Regions from separate parts of the Rhizobium sp. PP-CC-3G-465 genome, predicted to be linked through region 1. Evidence: predicted binding sites of a transcription regulator. Region 1 holds the regulator's gene; each other region holds the start of a gene.
The links. Region 1 encodes PhoB, which activates phosphate uptake and scavenging genes when phosphate is short. Its sites were predicted from a motif close to TGTCATNNANCTGTCAT; they were not measured.
Positions count from the first base shown of each region.

Region 2: phnC (phosphonate ABC transporter ATP-binding protein) is a predicted target of PhoB. The motif match lies at 2,811-2,827, and genes of this name have one in related genera.
Region 3: C8J33_RS16580 (alkaline phosphatase) is a predicted target of PhoB. The motif match lies at 2,668-2,684, and genes of this name have one in related genera.

Region 1 is NZ_SLYH01000001.1:2,136,831-2,141,202, reverse strand. It holds gene pstA (phosphate ABC transporter permease PstA) at 1-139, shown strand, start outside; gene pstB (phosphate ABC transporter ATP-binding protein PstB) at 154-969, shown strand; gene phoU (phosphate signaling complex protein PhoU) at 1,025-1,735, shown strand; gene phoB (phosphate regulon transcriptional regulator PhoB) at 1,925-2,608, shown strand; gene C8J33_RS10085 (GcrA family cell cycle regulator) at 2,766-3,338, opposite strand; gene C8J33_RS10080 (aspartate aminotransferase family protein) at 3,776-4,372, shown strand, end outside.
Region 2 is NZ_SLYH01000001.1:2,385,052-2,389,423, forward strand. It holds gene C8J33_RS11300 (alpha-D-ribose 1-methylphosphonate 5-phosphate C-P-lyase PhnJ) at 1-620, shown strand, start outside; gene phnK (phosphonate C-P lyase system protein PhnK) at 617-1,390, shown strand; gene phnL (phosphonate C-P lyase system protein PhnL) at 1,420-2,172, shown strand; gene C8J33_RS11315 (DapH/DapD/GlmU-related protein) at 2,172-2,789, shown strand; gene phnC (phosphonate ABC transporter ATP-binding protein) at 2,913-3,779, shown strand; gene phnD (phosphonate ABC transporter substrate-binding protein) at 3,810-4,372, shown strand, end outside.
Region 3 is NZ_SLYH01000004.1:112,049-116,420, forward strand. It holds gene C8J33_RS16565 (TRAP transporter small permease) at 1-287, opposite strand, end outside; gene C8J33_RS16570 (TetR/AcrR family transcriptional regulator) at 694-1,365, shown strand; gene C8J33_RS16575 (AAA family ATPase) at 1,454-2,599, shown strand; gene C8J33_RS16580 (alkaline phosphatase) at 2,740-4,372, shown strand, end outside.

The DNA.
Region 1 (4,372 bases):
GATCTACATGTGGGCCAACGAAGCCGAACGTGCATTTGTCGAAAGGACCTCCGGCGCGATCATCGTGCTCCTGATCTTCCTGGTGGTCATGAACCTTGGCGCAATCCTGTTGCGGCGCCGCTTTGAACGACGCTGGTAGTGAGGTAGAAAATAATGAACATGATGTCAGAAGCGACTCTCGAAAAGGCGGTCGATCAGAAGATGAATGCTGTCCCTCACAAGATGATCGGCAAGGATGTGTCGGTCTACTACGGCGAAAAGCGTGCGCTGTTCGACGTGAACCTCAACATCCGCGAAAACACGGTCACGGCGCTGATCGGCCCCTCGGGCTGCGGCAAGTCGACCTTCCTGCGGACGCTCAACCGCATGAACGACACGATCGACCACTGCAAGGTCACGGGCAAGATCACGCTCGACGGCGGTGATATCTACGATCCCTCGATCGACGTCGTCGAGCTGCGGGCGCGCGTCGGCATGGTTTTCCAGAAGCCGAACCCGTTTCCGAAGTCCATCTACGAAAACGTGACCTATGGCCCGAAGATCCACGGTCTCGCCCGCACCAAGGCCGAACTCGACGCCATCGTCGAGCAGAGCCTGCAGAAGGCTGGTCTGTGGAACGAGGTCAAGGACCGTCTGCACGAGTCCGGCACCGGCCTTTCCGGCGGCCAGCAGCAGCGTCTCTGCATCGCGCGCGCCGTTGCCGTCAGCCCCGAGGTCATCCTCATGGACGAGCCCTGTTCGGCGCTCGACCCGATCGCCACCGCAAAGGTCGAGGAGCTGATCCACGAGCTGCGCGCCAACTACACGATCGTGATCGTCACGCACTCCATGCAGCAGGCAGCCCGCGTCTCGCAGCGCACCGCCATGTTCCACCTCGGCAATCTCGTCGAGGAGAACGACACCGACAAGATGTTCACCAATCCGGATGACCAGCGCACCCAGGATTACATCATGGGCCGCTTCGGCTGATCGGTTGCCCGACCGACAGCTTTGCGCCCGTGACCGAACTCCAAGGACAGGATCCATGGCAACCCATATCGCATCCGTCTATGACGAAGACCTGAAGTACCTGAGCCGCCGTATCTCCGAGATGGGTGGCCTTGCCGAGCAGATGGTGGCCGAATCCGTTCGCGCCCTCGTCAATGCCGATCTGGGCCTTGCCCAGAAGGTCATCTCCGACGACGTCGTGCTCGACGACGCCGAGCGCCAGATCGGCGAGAAGGCGATCGTGACGATCGCCAAGCGCCAGCCGATGGCGGCCGACCTGCGCGAAATCATGGGGTCGATCCGCATCGCGGCCGATCTCGAGCGCGTGGGCGACCTTGGCAAGAACACGGCCAAGCGCGTCATCGCCGTCTCCAGCGCCAGCCTGCCGCGGCAGCTGTCCCGCGGGATCGAGCATCTCGCCGAACTGACGCTCATGCAGCTGAAGGAAGTGCTGGATGTCTACGCATCCCGTTCGGCCGAGAAGGCGAAGGCCATCCGCGAGCGCGACGGCGAGATCGACGCGATCTACACCTCGCTGTTCCGCGAGCTTCTGACCTACATGATGGAAGATCCGCGCAACATCACACCCTGCACACATCTTCTGTTCTGCGCCAAGAACATCGAGCGCATCGGCGACCATGCGACCAACATCGCCGAGACGATCTACTACATGACGACCGGTGCGCAGCCGCTGGGCGAACGTCCGAAAGACGACTCGTCGAACACCGTCGGCGCACTCGCCACCTGAGCGAGGGGCGCGGGAGCCGAAATGCTCCTGCGCCATCGCCTCCGGTCTTGAGGCCGGCGGACGTTCGGCTGAAGGTATGCAGCCATCCGGTGGCCTCTGCGCCACGCATGAAAACTGTCAACGATGATCGCCACCCTCGGGTTCTGGCGAAAGCCTTGTCACGCGACAAGGGCACTACGGAGTCCAGAAATGCAGCCGAAAATTGCCGTTGTCGAAGATGAAGAAGCGCTGAGCGTCCTCCTGCGTTACAATCTCGAGGCCGAAGGCTTCGATGTCGACACCATCAACCGGGGCGACGAGGCGGAGGTGCGGCTGCAGGAGCGGCTGCCCGATCTTCTGATCCTCGACTGGATGCTGCCCGGCGTTTCCGGCATCGAGCTTTGCCGGCGCCTGCGCCAGCGCAGCGAAACGGAACGCCTGCCGATCATCATGCTGACGGCGCGGGGCGAGGAGAGCGAGCGGGTCCGCGGACTTGCCACCGGCGCCGACGATTATGTCGTCAAGCCGTTCTCGACGCCCGAGCTGATTGCGCGCGTGAAAGCCATGCTGCGCCGTGCGCGTCCCGAAGTCCTGTCCTCGCTTCTGAAATGCGGCGATATCGAGCTGGACCGCGAAACGCACCGCGTTCACCGCAAGACCCGCGAAGTCCGCCTCGGGCCGACGGAGTTTCGCCTGCTCGAATTCTTCATGGCCTCGCCCGGTCGCGTCTTCTCCCGCTCGCAGCTTCTCGACGGCGTCTGGGGACATGACATATATGTGGACGAGCGCACCGTCGACGTCCATGTCGGCCGCCTGCGCAAGGCGCTCAACTTCTCCAATATGCAGGACGTCATCCGCACGGTGCGGGGCGCAGGCTACTCGCTGGAAAGCTGAAGACGTTACGCTTCAATCCCGAAGCGTAACGTCTTCGAAGGCTGCATGGCTGTCGATTGCCTGGGCCCGGTGCAGACAAGATCCTCCATCATACATAACGCAAAAGGCCTTCTTCGCGGGACGAAGAAGGCCTTTTCGTTTGTGGTCTGCCAGGCGCTTATCGCGCGCGGCGACGCTCGGCCGAGGGCTGGTAGGCCAGCTTGGCGTGGAAGGTGCAGTAGGGTGAGCTATCCGGAGAGTCGTTGCCGCAGAAGTGGAATTCCTCCTTCATCGGATCGCCGATCGGCCACTTGCAGGTGCGGTCGGTGAGCTGCGTCAGCACGAGCTTGCGCGACATCGGCACGACGACATTGCTGCCCGTTGCGCCGCTTGTCCCGCTGCCGGTCACCGTCAGTGCGGTTTCCGGTGCGAAGGCGCTTTCGGAATCCTCGATCACGTTCATCGTGCTGACCGGGCGCGCCATGGGGCGCAGCGGTGCTGCGCGCGGAGCGGCGTTGGCGACGACGGCTTCCGGGGCTGCCGGGCGTGCGGCGACGACGGGACGCTTCGGGCGGTTTGCGCTCGGGGCGGCACCGCCGGCCTTGGCACGACCGGGAAGCGACAGGCGATGAACCTTGCCGATGACGGCATTACGGCTGACGCCGCCGAGCTGCGCCGCGATCTGGCTCGCGCTCAACCCCTCGGCCCAGAGCTTCTTCAGTCTCTCAACCCGCTCGTCAGTCCAATTCATGGTCGTCTCCGTTCCAGGCCGTTCCTGAAGGACGAATCCCTCACCGCGCCCCGGATGGCTCCGAAGCTGCAACGCCTTGACTCTTTTGGTGACTAGGTCCGCCGCATGCGTCTAGCAATTATTTGCTAACCTAGAGACGGGGTGACTCCCTGACAAGAGTCCGGGGAATCGACCCGAATCGATTTTTGGGTTTTCCCCAACTTGCTGTCACCGCGTGATATATTTGCAAGGCCTTTTCTCCAGAAAGCATCGCGCCTGAAAAACGCGCGACAAGGCTGTAATTCCGGGACTTTTGTTGACAGCGGCACCTGAAATACCGATAGTGCGCTCGCCGCCGTAAGGGCGGTATTTTTAATTTCGGGCCGGCACTGCCGGTCTCTGCAAAACAGATCGAACCTTCCCGCAGCCCGCGCGGACAGGACGAGGAGATTGGCACGATGGCCGAGGCAACCCCGCTTTACGAGACCTACATGCGCGCGCCGCTGCGCTTCGAGCGCGGCGAGGGTGTCTGGCTGGTGGCGGAAGATGGCTCGCGCTATCTCGATTTCGCCGCCGGCGTCGCGGTCAATTCGCTTGGCCACGCCCATCCGCATCTGGTGGCGGCGCTGAAGGATCAGGCCGAAAAGGTCTGGCATCTGTCGAACCTCTACGAAATTCCCGGCCAGGAAAAGCTTGCCAAGCGCCTGACCGACAACACCTTTGCCGACAAGGTCTTCTTCACCAATTCCGGTGCGGAAGCGCTAGAATGCGCCATCAAGACCGCGCGCCGCTACCAGTTCGCCAAGGGCCGGACGGAGCGTTTCCACGTCATCACCTTCGAAGGCGCCTTCCACGGCCGCACGCTCGCGACGATCGCGGCTGGCGGACAGGCGAAGTATCTCGAAGGCTTCGGCCCCAAGGCGCCCGGCTTCGTGCAGGTCCCCTTCGGCGATCTCGATGCCGTCAAGGATGCGATCACCGAGGAAACCGCTGCGATCCTGATCGAGCCGATCCAGGGCGAGGGCGGCATACGCCCGGCACCCAAGGCCTTCCTG
Region 2 (4,372 bases), 250 kb from region 1:
CGACCAAGACGGCGGAGGCGACGATCATCCAGACCCGCCACCGCATTCCGGAAGAAAAGCTGCAGGCGCACCAGACGATCGTCTTCCAGGTGCCGATCCCCGAGCCGCTGCGCTTTCTCGAGCCGCGCGAGACCGAGACGCGGGTGATGCACGGGCTGGAAGAATACGGCCTCGTGCATGTGAAGCTCTACGAGGACATCGCCCAGCACGGCCACATCGCCACCACCTATGCCTATCCGGTGAAGGTGGAGGGCCGCTATGTCATGGATCCCTCGCCCATTCCGAAATTCGACAATCCGAAGCTCGATCGCTCCCCAGCCTTGCAGCTCTTCGGCGCCGGCCGCGAGAAGCGCATCTATGCGCTGCCGCCGTTCACACAGGTCACGAGCCTCGATTTCGAGGATCATCCCTTCACCGTCCAGACGTTCAGCCGCCCCTGCGCGCTCTGCAATGCGACCGGCGTCTACATGGACGAGGTGGTCACCGACGATCGGGGCGGGCGGATGTTCGTCTGCTCCGACACCGACCATTGCGAGACGCGGCAAGCGGACGGCCACACGGGTCCGGGCCTGCCGCAGCTCGGGGAACACGCGTTGAGCGAGCAGGAGACCACGCGATGACCGATCCCATCCTCTCCGTCCGCGGGCTCGAAAAGCGCTACGGCTCCTTCATCGGCTGCACGGATGTCTCCTTCGACGTCTGGCCGGGCGAGGTTGTCGCCATCGTCGGCGAGTCCGGCTCCGGCAAGACGACGCTGCTCAACTGCATCTCCGGCCGGCTGGAGCGCTCGGCCGGCGAGATCCGCTACAGGATGCGCGACGGGCGTTTTCCCGATCTCGGCCATCTTTCCGAGGCGGAACGCCGCTTCCTGATGCGCACCGACTGGGGCTTCGTGCACCAGAACCCGGCCGACGGACTGCGCATGCGCGTTTCCGCCGGCGCCAATGTCGGCGAGCGGCTGATGGCTGTCGGCGAGCGCCACTATGGCGACATCCGCCGCACGGCCGGCGACTGGCTGTCGCGCGTGGAGATCGCCGCCGAGCGGATCGACGACCAGCCGATCACCTTTTCCGGCGGCATGCGCCAGCGCCTGCAGATCGCCCGCAACCTCGTCACCCATCCCAGGCTGATCTTCATGGACGAGCCGACGGGTGGCCTCGACGTTTCCGTGCAGGCCCGCGTGCTCGATCTGCTGCGGGGCCTCGTCACCGACCTGTCGCTGGCCGTCGTCATCGTCACCCATGATCTGGCCGTCGCGCGGCTCCTGTCGCAGCGCATGATCGTCATGAAGGGCGGGCATATCGTCGAGGCCGGGCTGACGGATCGGGTGCTGGACGATCCGCGCCACGCCTATACCCAGCTTCTCGTCGCCTCCATTCCCGAATCCTGAGCCCCAAAATCCTGAGCCGGAGTCCGCCGATGACCCTCTCTTCCATCCCGCCGACCCACAAAGCCATGTCGGAAGGCGCGCTGCTCAGCGTGCGCGATGTCGCCAAATCCTTCGTCATGCACCTGCGCGATGGCGTCGTGCTGCCTGTGGTCGCCAATGTCCGCTTCGATCTCTTCCCCGGCGAATGCGTCGTTCTCGGCGGCCCCTCGGGCGTCGGCAAGTCGTCCATCCTGCGGATGGTCTATGGCAACTACGCCATCGATGAGGGCTCCGTTCTGGTGCGGGCCCCTGAAAGCGGCGAGGTTCGCGATCTCGGTGCAGGCGATCCGCGGCTTGTTCTGGCCATTCGGCATAACGGCATCGGCTATGTCAGCCAGTTCCTGCGCGCCGTGCCGCGCGTCTCCGCGGTCGAGATCGTCGCCGAACCCCTCGTTTCCCGCGGCATCGACCGCACGGAGGCGACCGCGCGTGCCCGCGACATGCTCTCCCGGCTTAACCTGCCGGAAACTCTGCACGGGCTTCCCCCCGCCACCTTCTCGGGCGGCGAGAAGCAGCGCGTCAACATCGCCCGCGGCTTCATCACCGATCATCCCGTCCTCCTCCTCGATGAGCCGACCGCCTCGCTCGATGCGGAGAACCGGGACGTGGTAACCGCGATGATCGGCGAGAAGCTTGCACGCGGCACCGCCATTCTCGGCATCTTCCACGACCAGCCGGTGCGCGAAGCCGTGGCGACCCGCACCATCGACGTTTCCGCGTTTTCCGCCCGAAAGGCTGCGTGATGGCCAAGATTTCCGAATTTAATCCCACCATCCACGAGACGGCGAAGGTGACCGACTGCCGGCTTGGCCGCTATGTCGAGATCGCCGAGAGATCGCGCCTCGGCGAGGTCGAGCTCGACGACTACTCCTATGTCATGGAAGATTGCGCCCTCTGGTGCGCGACCGTCGGCAAGTTCGTCAACATCGCATCGATGGTGCGCCTCAACGCCACCAACCACCCGATGGACCGCGCCAGCCTGCACCATTTTACCTACAGGGCCGGCGACTATTTCGACGGGGCCGGGGATGAGGCGGACTTCTTTGCCGCGCGGCGGGCCCGCCGCGTCACCATCGGTCACGATGTCTGGATCGGTCATGGCGCGACGGTTCTGCCGGGCGTGACGGTGGGCAATGGCGCCGTCGTCGGCGCGGGCGCCGTGGTGTCGCACGATGTCGCGCCCTACACGATCGTCGGCGGCGTGCCGGCCCGGCTGATCCGCGAGCGCTTCTCGAGCACAACCGCCAAGGTCATGGAGCGGCTCGCCTGGTGGGACTGGCCGCATGACAGACTGTTCGCGGCGCTCGAGGATTTCCGTACGCTCACGGGCGAGGCGTTCGTCGAGCGCTACGGCGCCTAATGTCAGCGGTTGACGCAAAAGTTTCATGCAACCGTCACGCAACCATCATCGCTTGCCGCTCACAGTCCTTGGACGTGCAGCCGGCATGAGGTCGGCTTTCGCGCCGCTGTCCGGGATACCATCATGACCGAGATTACCCCCATCGCGCTGTCCGTGACCAACCTTTCCAAACGCTATGGCGAGACGCGGGCGCTGAACGGTGTCAGTCTGATGCTGGAGCAGGGCGAGATGGTGGCGCTGATCGGCGCGTCCGGTTCCGGCAAGAGCACGCTCATCCGCCACATCGCCGGCCTCGAAATCGGCGATGGCGATAGCGGGCGCGTGGAGATCCTCGGCGCGGTGTCGCAGGCCGGCGGACGGATGAACCGGGAAGCGGCGCGTGGCCGCGTCGCCGTGATCTTCCAGCAGTTCAATCTCGTCGGGCGGCTTTCCGTGCTGACCAATGTGCTGATCGGCCATCTCGGCCGCATACCGCGTTGGCGGGGCACGCTCGGCCTGTTCAACCGACACGAGAAGGACAAGGCGCAGGCGGCGCTCGCCCGTGTCGGCATTCCGCAAGTGGCCGCACAGCGCGCCTCGACGCTTTCGGGCGGCCAGCAGCAGCGGGCAGCCATCGCCCGCACGCTCGTGCAGGAAGCGCGCATTCTGATTGCCGACGAGCCGATCTCGGCGCTCGATCCGTCGGCCGCCCGCCGGGTGATGGACGTGCTGGCCGCCATCTCCCGCGAGGACGGCATCACCGTCCTCGTATCGCTCCATCAGGTCGAATATGCGCGGCGCTATTGCCGCCGCACGATCGCCATGCGCGACGGCGCCATCGTCTATGACGGCCCGTCCACCGCCCTTTCCAACGATTTCCTGGCCGAACTCTACGGAGCGGCATCGGAAGAACTCGTCCTGCCGGATGCTGCCCCGAGCGGCCCGGCCGACCCCATGGCGCCATCCGGCGTCGAGCTTCAAAAACGTCAGACGGCGCTCGCCACCGTCTGATCGCACGATAACTGCCAACCGGAGACCACCATGAACGCGATCTTCAAGAGCATTGCGGCGCTTTCGCTCGCCGCCTCCCTCAGCCAGCAGGCGCTGGCCGCCGAGACCATCAACTTCGGCATCATCTCGACCGAATCCCAGCAGAACCTGAAGACGGCCTGGGAGCCGCTTCTGGCCGACCTCAAGACCAAAACCGGTCTTGATGTGAAGCCCTTCTTCGCCTCCGATTACGCCGGCATCATCGAAGGCATGCGCTTCAACAAGGTGCAGGTTGCCTGGTACGGCAACAAGTCGGCCATGGAAGCCGTCGACCGCGCCGATGGCGAAGTCTTCGTGCAGAGCGTCGCCAAGAACGGCGATCCGGGCTACTGGTCGGTCGTCATCGTTCCCAAGGACAGCCCGATCCAAACGATCGACGAACTGCTGACCTGCGATAAGTCCAAGAGCTTCGGCCTCGGCGATCCGAACTCCACCTCCGGCTACCTCGTGCCCATGACCTTCGTGTTCGGCGCCCGTGGCATCGATCCGAAGGATTGCTTCAAGACGGTGACCAACGCCAACCACGAGACCAATGCCATGGCGGTTGCCATGAA
Region 3 (4,372 bases), on a different contig from region 1:
AGCATCAGGAGGTAGCCGAGAAGGACGCAGGCCTTGGCCAATTTTGGCGGCAAGGCGCGGATCATCGTATCGATGCCGATATGGGCGTGTTCGCGCAGCGCGACGGCCGCGCCGAGGAAGATCAGCCAGACGAAGGCTAGCCGCGACATCTCTTCCGAGATCGTCAGGCCGCTGTTCAGCGCATAGCGCAGGATGACGTTGGTGAAAACGAGGATGACCATCGCTGCGAGGAGCAGGGCGATGGAGGCGCGCAGAAGCGCAAAATACAGATCGACGATCCGTCTCATGAAAGTCCTCCCGTGCGATCGGCACTCCCTGCCGGATCGTCTGCTCCCGTCCGTCGATGCGGGGATCCCTCCAGATCCTAAAGCATCGCCGTGATGTCCTGTAGCCCGTTACGCCCGGCCCACAGCATTTTATGATCCGGCACCGTCTTGCGTCGATGACGATCGAACTCTCTGCCTCTTTCCGACAGAAGCATCTTGAGGTAAAAATGTACGAACCGGTTCGTTTAGTCAACGCGAAAATCGTGTTGTCCGTGAGATCGGTGAATGACGTGCCGGTTGGAACATGCAGAATGGGCCGCGCCGATGTTTGCGATCGGTCGTGCCCGTCATGGGCATGTGGGAGGATGATGAGGAAATGGCCGACACAGACGGTGTTGACGAACGGGGGCATCTTGACGCCGATGGTCTGCCGGGCAGACGTCGCGTAACGCAGCAGGACCGCACGACGAAAACGCGGGACGACATCCTGCTGGTCGCGCGCGAGGAGTTTGCGGCGAACGGCCTTTCGGGCGCCCGCGTCGATGCCATCGCCGAGCGCACACGGACGTCCAAGCGGATGATCTACTATCATTTCGGCTCGAAAGAGGGCCTCTACCTCGCCGTGCTCGAACATGCCTATACCGGCATCCGCAAGGTGGAGGCGGAACTGCGGCTGGCCGACGTCGATCCGGCGGACGCGATGCGCCGCTTGATCGGCTTCACCTTCGACTATGACGAGGCCAATCCCGATTTCATCCGTCTGGTGACGATCGAGAACATCCATCGCGCCAGCCATATGCGCCAGTCCTCCAGCCTCGGCCGGCTCAACGTGTCGATCATCGACACGATCGCCGCGATCCTCCGGCGGGGACAGGAGACCGGCGCGTTCCGCCGGGAGGTCGATCCGATCGACCTGCATATGCTGATCTCGTCCTTCTGCTTCTTCCGGGTCTCCAATCGTCACACCTTCGGCCACATCTTCGGTCGTGATCTCGGCGAAGCCACGATGCGCAGCCGCCATCGCGTCCTGTTGCAGGACGCCGTGATCGCTCTGTTGCGTGACCCGCAAGCTGTCGAGAATGCGCGCGACGGTGGCTAATCAAGGCTTCGCATCCGCGACGGCATCACAGGGATTTGGTCATGCCGGGTGCTTTCATCGGGCATGATACCCGGTGTAGACAACGATCATGATGCTTCGCTCCATGTCCGCCCTGAACTACCGTTCGCTGCGCTCGATCCGTATGGATCTGGGCGGTGTCAACGTGTTCATCGGCGAGAACGGCGTCGGCAAGTCTAACCTCTATCGTGCCCTGCAACTCGTGCAGGCCGCCGTGAGGGGCTCGCTCGCCTACGAGATCGCGGCGGAAGGAGGCATGGCGTCCGCGCTATGGTCGGGTCCGAGACGCATCGAGAAGAATTTCCGCATCAAGCTCGATGTCGAAGTGCTGGACGAGGAGCGGGCGGTGACGTTCCGCTATCGCGTGGAGGCCGGGTTGCGACCGCCGAAGGCCGCCGCCGGCTTCGCCTTCGAGCCGCAAATCAAGGAAGAGGTGCTTTCGGTCGAAACGGGCGCGTGGCCGGTCACGATGATGAAACGGGTCGGGCCGGGCGTGATGGTGCGCGGCGAGCGTGGGCGGATGGAAGAGTATCCGCAGCCGGCGATGACGTCGGAGACGGCGATCGCCATGCTCGGCGATGCCGGACATTATCCGGAAGTCGGTACATTTCGCCGTCTGGTCGATGGCTGGCGGTTCTTCCATGGCTTTCGCACCGACCGGGATGCGGCGCTGCGCCAGCCCTGCCTTGCCGTCACGGCACCACTTCTGGACGAGGACGGCGGCAACATGGCGGCGGTCTTTGCAACGCTCGTCCATACCCGTGGCGATACCGTCGAACTCGACCGGGCGATCGCGGCGGCCCTCGGCGGCGCGCGGCTCCACGTGCCGGAACCCGGGGAGTTTGCGGAATTCGGCCTGATCTTTCCCGACTTTCCGCAGCGCGTCTTCCAGCCACGCGAACTCTCCGACGGGCAGATCCGCTTCCTTGCCCTCGCGGCCGCGCTGATGTCCTATCGCCAGCCGCCGCTGATCGCGCTCAACGAGCCCGAGGCGAGCCTGCATCCCGACATGCTGCCGCCGCTCGCCGATCTGATCGCGACGGCCGCGGCCACCAGTCAGATCTGGATCGTCACCCATTCGGAAGCGCTTGCCTCTGCCGTTTTCGAGCGCTGCGGAACCCGGCCGAAGCGTGTCATCCGCAAGGACGGCGCGACCTGGATCGAGGGCATGCGACTCACCGGCGTCATTGATGAGGACGACGAGGACGAGACGTAGCCGCCTGCGCTGCTGAGAAACCCACACTGAGCGGCGAACTGTCATCTTTCTGCAACCAGCGTAACGACCATCATCCAACCGTCACACAGGACGGTTAAGCCTGCCGCATACAGTCTCCTCTCTACCCGAACGAGGTTCTCATGCGGACTCTTCTCGCTGCGCTTGTCGCGACCACCATCCTTGCCGGCGCGGCCCAGGCCACGACCGTCTACCCGCTCTCCCGCGCAACGATCCTTGCGGGATCGCCGTTCGACTTCAAGATCGAGCTGCCCGGCGTGGTGAACGCCGAGGACGTGAAGGTCACCGTCAACGGCGAGGATTATGCCGCGGCGCTCGGCTCTGCTGCCGAATTCGTGGCCGAGGAAAAGGGCAAGGAGGACAAGGTTCTCGGTTCCGCCCTGATCCTGCGCGGCGCGCGAATCCTGAAGGCCGGCAGCTACAAGGTCGACGTGACCGCAGGCGGCGAGACGAAATCGGTGACGTGGGAGGTCTACGAGACCACCGCGCAGCCGAAGGCGAAGAACGTGATCTTCCTGCTTGGCGACGGCCTCTCCGTCGCGCACCGCACCGGCGCCCGCATCATGTCCAAGGGCATGACCGAAGGAAAGTCCAATGGCCGTCTCGCCATGGACGATCTCGACCACATGGCCTTCGTCGGGACCTCGGCCACGGACGCGATCGCGACCGACAGCGCCAACACCATGTCGGCCTACATGACCGGCCACAAGACGGCCGTCAACGCGCTCGGCGTCTATGCCGACCGCACCCCGGCAAGCCTTGACGACCCGAAGGTCGAGACCATTGCGGAGGCCCTGCGCCGGACCACGAAAAAGGCGATCGGCGTCGTGTCCACCGCCGAGATCGAGGATGCCACGCCGGCCGCCGTCGTCGCCCACACCCGCAAGCGCGCCGACAAGGCCGACATCGTCGGCATGTTCTATGCCGTGCAGCCGGAGGTCATCCTCGGCGGCGGTTCCGCCTACTTCCTGCCGCAGGCGACGCCCGGTTCCAAGCGCAAGGACGACAAGGATTATATCCAGCTGTTCAAGGACGCCGGCTACGCGTTGGCGACCGACAGGACCGAACTCGAAGCCTCATCCGGCACCAATGCCGCCAAGCTGCTGGGCCTCTTCCACACCGGCAACATGGACTCGATCCTCGACCGCAATTTCTTGAAGAAGGGCACCGTTTCGAAGTTCCCGAACCAGCCGGGCCTCGTCGATATGACCCATGCGGCGTTGACGCAGCTGTCCAAGAACGAGGACGGCTTCTTCCTGATGGTCGAGGGCGCCACGATCGACAAGATGTCCCACCCGATGGACTGGGACCGGGCGCTGTATGAGACGATCGAGTTCGACAAGGCCGTCGGCGTCGCGCGCGACTTTGCCGCCAAGAACCCGGATACGTTGATCGTCGTTACCGGCGACCACACCCACGGCATTTCCGTCATCGGCACCATCGATGACGAGAAGCCGGGCACGGAGATGCGCCAGAAGGTCGGCATCTACGCCGATGCCGGCTTCCCGAACTATGAGGACAAGGACGGCGACGGCTATCCCGACAAGGTCGATCCGACACGCCGCCTCGCCGTGTTCTCCAGCAACTTCCCGGATTACTACGAGACCTTCCGCCCGAAGCTCGATGGCCCGTTCGAGCCGACCGTGCAGAACGAGAACAAGGAATACGTCGCGAACCCGGCCTATAAGGACGTGCCCGGCGCCGTTCTGCGCGAAGGCAACCTGCCGAAGAGCTCCGAAAGCGCCGTCCATGCCG